Egicoccus sp. AB-alg2: one gene and its partner. The protein of the gene in region 1 interacts with the protein of each later gene in a pairwise test. Links are inferred from orthologs where the notes say so. Each region holds a gene or a part of one and is shown in the gene's direction. Other genes may lie near its edges.

Region 1 (7,519 bases):
CGGCTGCGGGTGGCAGGCGCCCCGCGTGCCGGCCTGCCCCGCCTGCGGCGAGCGGCGCGTCGTACCCTTGGCGGCCGGCGCCGCCCGGCTGGGGGCCGAGCTCCGGCGCGCATTCGACGTGCCGGTGGCGGTCCTGGAGGGCTACGGCCAGCCGGCCCCGGACCCGCCGGCCGTGCTGGTGATGACCCGCGGGTCGGTGCTCGACCGTCCGCCGGGTCCGGTCGGCGCGGTCGTGCTGCCCGACCTCGACGGCTCCCTGCGGCGGCCGTCGCTGGACGCGGCCGAGGACACCCTGCGGCTGGCGATGACCGTCGCCGCATGGACCGTGCACGGCCGCGTCCGCACCTCACCCGGCCTGGTCGTCGCCCAGACCCGCGAACCCGACCATCCCGCGATCGCGGCCCTGGCGGGCTGGGACCCGGGCGCGTTCTGGCGGGCCGAGGTCCAGCAGCGCGCCGCCCTGCGGTTCCCGCCGCTCGCGCACGCATTGCGGCTCGACTTCGGCGCCGACCCGACCGGCGACCTCGAGGCGTTGCGCGCGGCGCTGCCCGCCGGGGACGACCTGCTCGGCCCGGTCCCGGTCGACGGCCGATGGCAGCTGCTGCTGAAGGTCGACGACCGGGCCGCGACCCTGGCCGCGCTGCGGCCGCTGCGCGAGGCGTGGAGCACGGACGACCGCGACGTGCGCCTCGACGTGGATCCGGTCGACGCCTGGTGACCGGCAGGCGGCGCCCGGACCACCGGGGCTGGCGTACGCTTGGCCGCGACGACGACGTCCCAGGAGCACCTCGTGAGCAGGCTCGAGATCCGTATCTTCGGGGACCCCGTGCTGCGTCAGCGCGCTCACGAGGTCGAGGACTTCGACGGCCGCCTCGCCAAGCTGGCCGGCGACATGTTCGACACCATGCGCGCGGCCGAGGGCGTCGGCCTGGCCGCGAACCAGGTCGGCGTGCTCAAGCGGCTGTTCACCTGGGAGGTCCCGCAGGAGGATGGCGACGACCTGGGTGGTGCGGTCGTGAACCCGACCCTGCTCGACGCCTCCGAGGAGGACCTGCAGGACGGCGAGGAGGGGTGTCTGTCGTTCCCCGGCCTGTTCTACCCCGTGCAGCGGCCGCTACGCATCGAGGTCGGCTACCAGGACCTGGGCGGCGACCACCAGAAGGTCCAACTGGAGGGCTACTTCGCCCGCATCTGGTTGCACGAGATGGACCACCTCAACGGCATCCTGTTCGTCGACCACCTCGCCAAGCACGACAAGCAGGAGGCGTTGCGCCGGATCCGGGACTACCGGATCGAGCAGGGGCTCGACGACCCGACGCCGCCGAAGCCGGGCGGCCTGCTGCTCGGCCGTCGCCCGCGCTGATTCGCCGCGCGGTCGGCGCCGCCCCTCGACGCAGCGGTCGCGGGGCCCCGCGTCGCCGTGCCCCGCTGCCCCGACCCGGAGGAGCTCCCCGTGCGTGTCGCGTTCCTCGGCACCCCTGAGGTGGCCGTGCCCGCCCTCGATGCCCTCGTCGCGGCCGGCGACGTCGAGGTGGCCGTGGTCCTCACCAACCCCGACCGTCCGAAGGGCCGCTCGCGGACTCCGGTCGCGCCGCCGGTGAAGCAGGCCGCGCTCGCCCACGGGCTCGAGGTCTGGCAGCCGGCCAAGCCGAGCGAGGTGCTCGACGAGTTCGCCGCGCTGCAGGTGGACGCCTGCGCGGTCGTCGCCTACGGCGCGCTGCTGCCCAAGCGGTTCCTGGAGGCCGGAGGCCGCGGGTTCGTCAACCTGCACTTCTCCCTGTTGCCACGCTGGCGCGGCGCCGCTCCCGTCCAGCACGCCCTGCGGGCCGGCGACGAGAGGACCGGCATCACGACCTTCGTGCTCGACGAGGGCATGGACACCGGCCCGATCCTCGACCGGGTCGTGGTGCCCATCGACCCCGACGAGTCCGCCGGTGACCTGCTCGCCCGTCTGGCACGGCTGGGCGCGCCCGTGCTGGTCGACTCGATCCGGCGACTGGTCGCCGGCGAGGAGCCGGTGGCCCAACCCGCCGAGGGTGCGACGCTGGCGCCGAAGATCACCCCGGACGACGTGCGCATCGACTGGCGGGCGCCGGCCCGCGCGGTCGTCGACCTCGTCCGCAGCGCCGACCCGGCCCCCGGCGCCCACACCACGTGGCGTGGCCGGCGCCTGAAGGTGCTGGCCACCCGCGCCACGGACACGACCGGCGAGCCGGGCACCGTCGTCGCACGCACCGGCGAGGGTGTCGAGGTGGCCGCGGGTGACGGGGCCGTGCTGCTGCGGCGCGTGCAGCCGGAGGGCAAGGCCGCGATGGACGGCGTCGCGTTCGCCAACGGCTACCGGCCCGAGCCGGGCGAACGGCTCGGCGAGTACGCCTCGTGAGCGACGCCGGCCTGCCCGCCCGACGCGCCGCGCTGGCGGCGCTGACCGCCGTCGACGAGGACGACGCGTACGCCAACCTCGCCGTGCCGGCGGCGGTCGACCGGCTCGACGCCGCCCGCGACCGCGCGTTCGCGTCCCACCTGGCCTACGACACGCTGCGCTGGGAAGGCACCCTGGACTGGGCGCTGCAGCAGGTGCTGACACGGCCGCTGGACGCGGTCGAGCCCGCGCTCCGGCGGATCCTGCGACTGGGCGCACTGCAACTGCTGCGCACTTCGGTGCCCTCGCGCGCCGCCGTGTCCACCTCCGTCGCACTGGCGCGGGAGGTCGTGCCCCGCAACCGCGCCAAGGGCGCCGGCGGGTTCGTCAACGGCGTGCTCCGCAACCTCGATCGTCGCCGCGACACCCTGCCGTGGCCGGACGCGGACGCCGAGCCGGTCACCGCGCTCGCACTGACCACCGCCCACCCGGAGTGGGTCGTCAGCGACCTGCTGCACCGCTACGGGCTCGAGCGCACCCGCGCGATCCTGGAGGCCGACGACGCGCCGCCGGGGGTGACGCTGCGCGCCACCGGCGACCGCGACGCGCTGGTCGCCGAGCTGCGCGACGCCGGCCTGGACGCCCGGCCCGGCAGCCTGCCCGAGTCGGTGCGGGTGCCCGGCGCCGATCCGCGCCGGCTGGACGCCGTCCGCGACGGCCGGGCCGCGGTCCAGGACGAGGCGTCGATGCAGGTGGCCCGGGCGACCGGCGCCGGGCCGGGGGAACGGGTGCTGGACCTGTGTGCCGGCCCGGGCGGCAAGAGCGCCCACCTCGCCGCGCTCGTCGGTCCCGCCGGCCGGGTCGTTGCGGTGGAGCTGCATCCCCACCGCGCCAAGCTGGTCGAGCAGGCGGCCGCCCGGCTGGGCGTGGACGTCGACGTCCACGTCGGCGACGCGACCCGCCCGCCGCTGCCCGCCCAGGAGCGCTACGACCGGGTCCTGCTCGACGCGCCGTGCAGCGGGCTGGGCACCGGCCGCCGCCGTCCCGAGGTGCGCTGGCGGCGCCGGCCGGCCGACGCCACGGAGCTGGCCGGGGTGCAGCGCCGCCTCCTCGACGCCGCCGCGGAGCGCGTCGCCGCCGGCGGCACCCTGACCTACGCGGTGTGCACCTGGACGGCGGCGGAGACCGAGCAGGTCGCAGCCTGGTTCGACGACGCCCACGGCAGTGGGTTCGAGCCGGGGGAGCGGCGGCAGCTGCTGCCCGACGCCGACGACACGGACGGGATGTACGTCGCCACCTGGCGACGTCGTGACCAGCCCGACCCCTGAGCGACGCGTCGGCCGAACGCTCGGGCGGCGCGCCGCAGACGCTTGAGCGGGGCACCTCGGCGGCCGATGGTGGGATGACCGTCGCGGCTACGCTGCCGTCAGCGTTCGCCGTGGCCAGAAAGGGCCGTTCCGTGCATGACCTGCGTGTCGCTCCGTCCATCCTGTCGGCCGACTTCGCGCGTCTGGCCGACGAGATCGCGGACGTCGCCCCGGCCGTGTCGATGATCCACGTCGACGTGATGGACGCCCACTACGTGCCCAACCTCACGATCGGCCCGCCGGTGGTGAAGAGCCTGCGGGCGGCGACGCCGCTGCTGCTCGACGCCCACCTCATGATCACCGATCCGCGCACGTACGCGCCGCAGGTCGTGGCCGCGGGCGCCGACTCGGTCACGTTCCACCCCGAGGTGGAGGACGACCCGCTCGGGCTCGTGGAGCTGCTGCGCGACGCCGGCAGCCAGGTCGGGGTCGCGGTGCGCCCCCACCAGCCGCTGTCGCTGGTCGAGGAGCTGCTGCCGCACGTCGACATGCTCCTCGTCATGACGGTGCAGCCCGGCTTCGGTGGGCAGGCGTTCATGCCCGAGGTCCTGCCCAAGATCGCCGAGGCGGTCCGTGCCCGTCAGCACCTCGGCGCCGACTTCCGCATCCAGGTCGACGGGGGCATCTCCGCCAAGACCGTGGGCGGGACGGCCGCGGCCGGCGCCGACACGTTCGTGGCCGGCTCGGCCGTGTTCGACCAGCCCGACCGGCCCGCGGCGGCGCGCCAAGTGCTGGAGGCCGCGTTCGCGGCGCTCGAGGTGGCCGGCGGCGAGGGCGCTGCGTGACCCAGCGGGTCCTGGTCGTCGACGACGACGCCGACATCCGCGCGTTCCTGGCGTTGACGCTGGACCTCGCGGGTTTCGAGGTGCTGGAGGCCGGCGACGGCATCCAGGCCCTGGAGCGGGCGCGCGGCGGCGGCCCGGACCTGGTCCTGCTCGACATCATGATGCCGCGCCTGGACGGCATGCAGACCCTGCGGCGCCTGCGCGACGACGCCCGCACGAGCCACCTGCCGGTCGTGATGATGACCGCCCGCGATCAGCGCGAGGACACCCTGCAGGGGCTGGACGCGGGCGCGGACGACTACATCACCAAGCCGTTCGACACGGACGTGCTGCTGGCACGGGTGCGGGCGGCGCTGCGCCGCGCCGACCAGCAGCGCTCGCTGAACCCGCTCAGCGGCCTGCCCGGCAACGAACGCATCCTCACCGAGCTCGGCGAGCGACTCGAGCGTGACGAGCCGTTCGCGCTGCTCTACGTCGACCTCGACCAGTTCAAACCGTTCAACGACCACTACGGCTTCCTGCGCGGCGACGAGGCCTTGCGCGCCGTGGGCGACCTGCTGCGGACCGTGGCCCGCGACCTCGGCGACGAAGACACCTTCGTCGGCCACGTCGGCGGTGACGACTTCGTGGTGATCCTGCCGCCCGACCTCGCCGAACCCGTGGCCGAAGCCGTCTGCGAACACTTCGACGCGCTGGCCCCGACCCTGTACGACCCGGACGACCGCGCGGCCGGCTCCATCGAGGTGCCCGACCGCCGCGGTGTGCCGCAACGCTACGGGTTGCTGTCGCTGTCGATCGGCGTGGCGACCACCACCCGCCGCGACTACGCCCACGTCGGCGAGGTGGTGACGATCGCGACGGAGATGAAGCGCTACGCCAAGACCCGGGGCCGGGGTCGCTCCACCTACGCGGTCGACCGCCGCCGCGACGGCGAGGAACCGATCGATCTCGAGGTCGAGCTTCCCTGACGACGGCCGCGCCCGATCGGGGCGGGCGTCCGGGGGGCCGGCCCGAGCGGGTAGGCTGGACGGGCGTTCCCGGGGAGGGGTGGAATTCCCTACCGGCGGTGACAGCCCGCGACCCGGATCGTCCTTCGGGACGAGAAGGTGGACCCGGTGCGATTCCGGGGCCGACGGTGACAGTCCGGATGAGAGGGAACGCGGGCCGCGCCGTGCCCGCCCTCCACGGGGCGACGGCGCCCGGCCGCGCCGCCGTCCGGTGGCGTCCGGCCGGCGGTCCGCGTGCCTTCGCATCGGCTCCGGCGGACGTCGGCACCACCGTCCGGTGCCGTGCCCGCACCGCGACCGAAGGCCAACCGCCGTGTCCGCGCTCGCCGCCGCCGACCGCCGCGCCCTCGCGCGGGCGATCGCGCTGGCCGAGACCGCGCGCCACCGCACGGCCCCCAACCCGGCCGTCGGCTGCGTCCTGGTCCGCGACGGTGAGGTCGTCGGCGAGGGTGCGACCGCCCCGCCGGGTGGCCCGCACGCCGAGGCCGTGGCCCTTCGTGCCGCCGGGGACCGCGCCGCCGGTGCCACCGCCTACGTGACGCTCGAGCCCTGCGCCCACCACGGCCGCACGCCGCCGTGCGCCGCCGCCCTGGCCGACGCCGACGTACACGGCGTCGTGTACGCGCACGCGGACCCGCACGGCCTGGCGGCCGGCGGCGCCGAGGTGCTGCGCGATCGTGGGCTCCGGGTGGTCGGACCGGACGCGGTCGGCGAGGTGCTCCACGGCGCGGTGGCCGCCCAGCTCGAGGGCTTCCTGTCCGTCGCGACGGCCGGCCGCCCGCACGTGACGCTGAAGCTGGCCCAGACGCTCGACGGCGCGCTCACCGCCCCGGACGGGCGACGCTGGATCACCGGGCCGACGGCCCGCACGGCCGTGCACCGCTGGCGCGCCGAGGTCGACGCAGTGCTGGTCGGCTCCGGCACGGTGCTCGCCGACGACCCGCGCCTGGACGTGCGCCTCGTCGCGGCCGACCACCAGCCGCGCCCGGTGGTGCTCGACCGCCGGCTGCGCACCCCGCCCTCGGCCCGGGTCGTGACCCGCGGGGCCCTGATCGTCACCAGCGCCCCGGCGGACGAGAGATCGGCGCGCCGGCTCACCGACGCGGGCGCGCAGGTGCTGACGGTTCCCGCGGACGGCGCCCCGTGGCTGCCGCAGGCCCTGCGGGCCGTCGCCGCCACCGGCATCCGCGACGTCCTGGCCGAGCCGGGCGCGACCCTGGCCGACGCGCTGCTGGCCGCCCGCCTGGTCGACCGGGTCGTGCTGCACGTCGCCGACCTGGGCGACGGGCCCCCACGCCGCGCCGTCGCGCCCGCCAGCGGGCAGGTCTTCGTGACCGAGCGCGCCGGCGGGGCCGGCCCCGACCTCGTCCTGCACCTGCGCCCCCAGCCCGCCGAGGAGGCCGCCTGATGTTCACCGGGATCGTCGAGGAAGTCGGCACCGTCGACGCCATCGACCTCTACGACGGGCACGCCCGGCTCACCATCGGCTGCGCCGAGGTGGTCCGCGACGCCCGCCCCGGCGACTCGATCGCCGTCGACGGGTGCTGTCTGACCGTCACGTCGTTCCTCGACGACGACGGCACCCGCCGCGGCTTCACCGCCGACCTCATGGCCGAGACGCTGCGTGCCACGGCGCTGGGCGGGCTCGCCGAGGGCGTCGGCGTCAACCTCGAACCGGCCATGCGTGCCGATGCCCGGTTCGGCGGCCATCTCGTGCAGGGCCACGTCGACGGCGTCGGTGAGGTCGTCGCCCGCGACGAGCAGCCCGGCACCGTCTTCGTCACCGTGCGCGCCCCCGCCGCCGTCGTGCCCTACCTGGTACCCAAGGGCTCGATCACCCTGTCGGGTGCCAGCCTGACCGTCGTCGACGTCGACGGTGACCGCTTCCGGGTCGGGCTGATCCCGCACACCCTGCAGGCCACCACCTTCGACGACCGGCTGGTCCCCGGCCAGCGCGTCAACCTCGAGGCCGACGTCGTCGCCAAGTACGTCGAGCGT
Region 2 (5,152 bases), on another replicon or contig:
GCGCGGGCCGCCGGACGCAAGTTCCGAGGCCGCTTCGAGGCGATGCTCGCCCTGGCCGCGAAGCGGGAACTGCCCATCGACGACCTCAGCCGCGACACCTGGCTCGAGCTCTGGGACGAGGTCAAGTCACCGGACTGACCCGGTCCGCGGCCGCCACTACGCTGCCCGCTCCCGCCGCCCGTTCCCGAGGATCCAGATGCCCGTCGATCCCGTCGCCGCCGCGGCCGAACCCTCCACGGCCGCGAGCGTGCGCCCGCCCGACCTGGCGCCCGAGTCCGTGCGCGGCCAGGACCGCGACGTGCTCGCCGGCTGGGACGCCGACGCCGGCGTCGCCGAGCTCACCCGGTGGCAGACGGACCGGCGCCCGTTCCCGACCGACACGGTGATCGTGGCGGGCGCGGGGCTGGCGGGCGCGCTGGTCGGTGCCACCCGCGCCCGGCGCGGCCGGGGCGCCGCACGCGGGCTGGTGGCCGGCGTGGTCGCCGCGGCCGTTGCCCGGCGGATCTGGCGCCTGCAGGCCTGAGCTCTGCGGTTCCCGGGCCCCCCGGGCGATCGTTCGTGTAGATGTTGTTTCGAATGCGCGGAAGCGTGACGTACCGTCCTGGCCCGGACGAGGGACGTCGAGATGCCCCGGACACGGGGGACCGCGCCGTCGCGCCCGACCCCTTCGAGGTAGAGAACCCATGGACCTGACCACCATCGAACTGGTCCGCGCCCGCGAGATCCTGGACAGCCGCGGCAACCCGACCGTCGAGGTCGAGGTCGGCCTCGTCGACGGGACCCTCGGCCGTGCGGCCGTTCCCTCGGGCGCGTCCACCGGCGAGGCCGAGGCCGTCGAACTGCGCGACGGTGGTGACCGCTACCTCGGCAAGGGCGTGCGCAAGGCCGTCCAGAACGTCCAGGAGACGATCGCACCGGCACTGCTGGGCCAGGATGCCACGCGCCAGCGCGAGATCGACGCGCTGCTGCTGGACCTCGACGGCACCGACAACAAGGCCGAGCTCGGCGCCAACGCGATCCTGGGCGTGTCGCTGGCGACCGCCAAGGCCGCCGCCGAGTCGTCGGGCCTGCCGCTGTACGCCTACCTCGGCGGCCCCAACGCCCACCTGCTGCCCGTGCCGATGATGAACGTGCTCAACGGCGGCAGCCACGCGGAGTCGAACGTCGACTTCCAGGAGTTCATGATCGCGCCGATCGGCGCCCCGAGCTTCTCCGAGGCGCTGCGTGTCGGTGCGGAGATCTACCACCAGCTCAAGAAGGTGCTGCACGGCCGCGGCCTGTCGACCGGCCTGGGCGACGAGGGCGGCTTCGCGCCCGACCTGGCGTCCAACAGCGCGGCGCTCGACCTGCTGATGGAGGCCATCGACGCAGCCGGCTACACCGCCGGCACGGACGTCGCCCTGGCCATGGACCCGGCCACGTCCGAGCTGTTCCGCGACGGCAGCTACCACCTCGAGGGCGAGGGACGGGTGCTGTCGTCCGAGGAGATGGTCGAGCTGTGGGCCGACCTCGTCGACCGCTACCCGATCGTGTCCATCGAGGACGGACTCGACGAGGGCGACTGGGACGGCTGGAAGCTGCTGACCGAGCGCCTCGGGGACCAGGTCCAGCTGGTCGGCGACGACCTGCTGGTCACCAACCCGACCTTCGTGCAGCGCGGCATCGACGAGCGGGCGGCGAACAGCGTGCTCGTGAAGGTCAACCAGATCGGCTCGCTGACCGAGACCCTGGACGCGGTCTCCCTCGCCCAGCGGGCCGGGTGGACCGCGATGATCAGCCACCGTTCGGGCGAGACCGAGGACGCCACCATCGCCGACATCGCCGTCGCCACCAACGCCGGTCAGATAAAGACCGGCGCACCGGCGCGCTCCGACCGCGTCGCGAAGTACAACCAGCTGCTGCGCATCGAGGAGGAGCTGGGCGACACCGCCCGCTACGCCGGCCGCGGCGCGTTCCCCCGGTTCCGTCCATGACCGGTCCGTCGACGCGCCCCGACGAACGCCGCGAGCTGCGGCGACGGCAGCGCCGCCGCCGTCGCGGGGGCGACCGTCGCGGGCCGCTGCCGGTGCAGCTGGCCGCCCACCGGGTCACGGAAGCGGTCGGCGCCGCCCGCCGCGGCGTCAAGCGCGCCGTGCGCGGGGACCGGCCGCTGATCCTCGTGCTCGTCGGCGCGGTCGTGCTGTCGGTGCTGATGCTGTCCGGCCCGGCGCAGCGCTACCTCGACACCCGTGAGCGCGTCGACGGCCTGGCCGGCAAGGCCGAGGCGCTCGAGCAGGCCAACGCCCAGCTCGAGCGGCGCCAACGCGACCTGCAGGACCCCACCAACATCGAGTTGCTGGCCCGTGAGCAGCAGGGCTTCATCCGGCCGGGCGAGGTGCCCTACACGCTCATCCCGCCGGAGGTCGAGCGGCCGCGCATCACGGCGCCGCGCGAGCAGGCGCCGCCGCCATCGGACGAGGCCTGGTACGCCCGGCTGTGGGAGGCCGTCCACGGCTGGCTCGGCTGACCGCGGGCCGTCGCGGACGTGAGTGCTCTGCGTCCAAAGTGGATGCCATCCGTGCCATCTCACGGAGGGATCGGGTCTGCGGCGCACGGCGGTGAGCGCTGCGAGACCGATCGTCCCCACCGCCGGTCTTGCTGTCCGGCGGCCGGCTCCGTACCGTTCAGGAGTGCGGGACCCGCTGTGGTCCCGCCTATCGCGCGCCCGGCTCTCGGTTCCACGAGCCGGATCCCCTCACCGAAAGCCGCCCCCGTGCGGCTACGACCGGGGCCCAACGGCGTTCTCGCGCGATGCGCCGACGCGCCCCACAGGAGTTGGTCCAACTGCAGGGACAGATCGTCAAGGGCAAGGTCGTCCGGCTCGAGGAGTACGGCGCGTTCGTCGAGGTTCCGACCGAGGACGGCGGCGTCGTCACCGGGCTGGTCCACGTTTCCGAGGTCGACGCCGACTTCGTCGAGAACATCTACGCCTACCTCGCCGAAGGCGACGAGGTGGACGTCAAGGTCCTCGACGTCAAGGACGACGGCAAGGTCGACCTCTCCATCAAGCGCGCCGACCCGGATTGGCAGGACGAGGAGTCCGTCAACCTGCGGTCGAAGCTCGACAAGGACTTCAACAAGCGTCTGCGGCGCTTCATGCACAAGTCGCAGATGATCCAGGGTGAGGCCCGCCGGCAGCGTCGCGGACGCGTCGGCTCGTGACCTCCCACGGCGGGGCCGCGCGCCCCGTCCCCCCGCCCGCCCCGGCCTCGGGGCGCCGCGACGACGTCCCTGGCGTCCCGCCCGACGGGACGCCGGACGTCGCGGTGGTGCCGCCGCTCGCCAGCGGCCCACAGCCGGACGCGGTCCGGCCCGATCCGCACGCCTCCTACGAGCGGGCGCTGGCCGCGCCGCGTGCCGACCGCCATGCGCGTGCGGTCGTGTCCGCGCAACTCGGGCGGCCCTCGCGCGGCAACCCGGCGATCGTGCACACGTGCGTGTTCGGACTGCCGACGGTGGTGCGCGTCGATCCGCGCCTGGACGACGGCACGCCGTTTCCCACCACGTTCTGGCTCACCTGCCCGGTGATGCGCTCGCGGGTGGGGCGGCTGGAGGCCGACCACGCCATGGTCGGCCTCAACGAGCGTCTGCAGACCGACGAGGACTTCGCCGCCGCCTACGCGGCGGCGCACGAGCGCTACGTCGCCACCCGCGACACGCTCGGTGAGCCGCTGCCCGGCGACCCCGGTGCCGGCGGCATGCCGGGGCACATCAAGTGCCTGCACGTCCACGCCGGCCACACCCTGGCGACCGGGGACAACGTCGTCGGGCAGTGGACCGTGCAGCACAGCACGCCGGCGCCGTGCCGCGGCCCGTGCGTGAGCGCCGAGGAGGTCGCCCGGCGCATGGAGCGGGACGGATGACGGCGTCCCGTGCGGCCGTGGACGTCGGGACCAACTCGGTCCGTCTGCTGGTCACCGACGGTGACGGTCACCGCGTCACCCGCGAGCTGACCATCACCCGCCTCGGTGCCGGCGTGGACCGCAACGGCCGGCTCGACGACGCTGCGCTGCAGCGGACGCTGGACACCATCCGCCGCTACCGGGACCAGTGGGTCGCCGCCGGGGTCACCGACCGGGTGCGGATCGCCGCCACCTCCGCGGTGCGCGACGCGGCCGACCGGGACCGCTTCTTCGACGGCGTGCACGACATCGCCGGCGTGGACGCCGAGGTGCTCACCGGCGACCAGGAGGCGGCGTTGACCTTCGCCGGTGCCGCGGCCGCGGTCGACGTCGTGGCACCCACCGCCGTCGTGGACGTCGGCGGGGGCTCGACGGAGCTGGTGGTCGGCGACGACGCCGGACGGGTCGTCGGCGCCGTGTCGCTGCAACTCGGCTGCGTGCGGCTGACCGAACGCCACCTGGCTGGTGACCCGCCGACCGCCGCCGAGCTCGTCGCCGCACGCGCGTTCGTCGACGAGCGGCTCGACGAGGCCGACGCCGGCCTGGCGCTGCGGGGCACCGATCTGCGCACGGCACGGTCGCTGGTGGCGGTCGCCGGTACCGCCACGACGCTGGCCGCGCTCCACCTCGACCTGCCCGCCTACGAGGAGGAGCGCATCCACGCCACGCGGGTGCCCACCTCGGCGCTGCGCGAGCTCACCGAACGCCTGGTGGCCATGCCGGTCGCCGAACGCGCGCGGCTCGGGCCGGTCCAGCCGGGCCGCGAGGACGTCATCCACGGCGGCGCCCTGGTGCTCTCGCGCGTGGCGGAGCGCTACGGCTTCGACGAGGTCGTGGTCAGCGAGGCCGACATCCTCGACGGGCTCGCCGCGTCCATGGCGTGACGTCGCCGGCCGTGTCGCCGAAGTTCCCGGGGTGCGGACTCGGCGGGAACCGCTGCCGGCAGCGCACGTGACTGCTGCCGCGTGGGGACCGGCGGGCGCGCTGCCCTAGCGTCCCGCCCCGCAGACCGCCTCGAAGGAACCGTCGTGCAGGAGTCGCCGGACATGCTCGCCGAGGAGACGACGCACCTCGTCTCCGTGCCGTTGACCGTGCATCTCACCCTGACCGGGCCGCCGGCCACGTTGGACGGGGTGATGCTGCGCGACAGCGGCACCGTCGACGTTGCCGGCCTGCTGGCCGAGACGGTGCGCTTCACCGTCGAACAGCAC

The links. Proteins that work in one complex are often made in the same cells at the same time.
Region 2: the proteins of rpe (region 1) and eno interact in binary tests that used the Escherichia coli proteins (3 or more experiments, as listed by UniProt). The link is inferred for Egicoccus sp. AB-alg2 from one-to-one orthologs.

Annotation. Positions count from the first base shown.
Region 1 is NZ_JBGUAX010000002.1:40,726-48,244, reverse strand. Bases 2,797-5,667 are described here. They hold rpe (ribulose-phosphate 3-epimerase), read left to right. Parts: upstream 2,797-3,821; coding sequence 3,822-4,514; downstream 4,515-5,667. Other genes in these bases: ACERM0_RS02810 (response regulator), read left to right, coding at 4,511-5,482; rsmB (16S rRNA (cytosine(967)-C(5))-methyltransferase RsmB), read left to right, coding at 2,797-3,690. In the rest of the region: ACERM0_RS02835 (hypothetical protein), read left to right, coding at 1-718; def (peptide deformylase), read left to right, coding at 791-1,363; fmt (methionyl-tRNA formyltransferase), read left to right, coding at 1,454-2,383; more of rsmB, read left to right, coding at 2,380-2,796; bifunctional diaminohydroxyphosphoribosylaminopyrimidine deaminase/5-amino-6-(5-phosphoribosylamino)uracil reductase RibD, read left to right, coding at 5,835-6,929; ACERM0_RS02800 (riboflavin synthase), read left to right, coding at 6,929-7,519. UniProt on the Escherichia coli protein: Catalyzes the reversible epimerization of D-ribulose 5-phosphate to D-xylulose 5-phosphate.
Region 2 is NZ_JBGUAX010000009.1:56,385-61,536, reverse strand. What follows is about bases 1-2,828. They hold eno (phosphopyruvate hydratase), read left to right. Parts: upstream 1-683; coding sequence 684-1,973; downstream 1,974-2,828. Other genes in these bases: ACERM0_RS17975 (S1 RNA-binding domain-containing protein), read left to right, coding at 2,791-2,828; ACERM0_RS17980 (septum formation initiator family protein), read left to right, coding at 1,970-2,506; ACERM0_RS17990 (hypothetical protein), read left to right, coding at 197-523; mazG (nucleoside triphosphate pyrophosphohydrolase), read left to right, coding at 1-138. In the rest of the region: more of ACERM0_RS17975, read left to right, coding at 2,829-3,201; ACERM0_RS17970 (DUF501 domain-containing protein), read left to right, coding at 3,306-3,902; ACERM0_RS17965 (exopolyphosphatase), read left to right, coding at 3,899-4,825; ACERM0_RS17960 (hypothetical protein), read left to right, coding at 4,970-5,152. UniProt on the Escherichia coli protein: Catalyzes the reversible conversion of 2-phosphoglycerate (2-PG) into phosphoenolpyruvate (PEP). It is essential for the degradation of carbohydrates via glycolysis.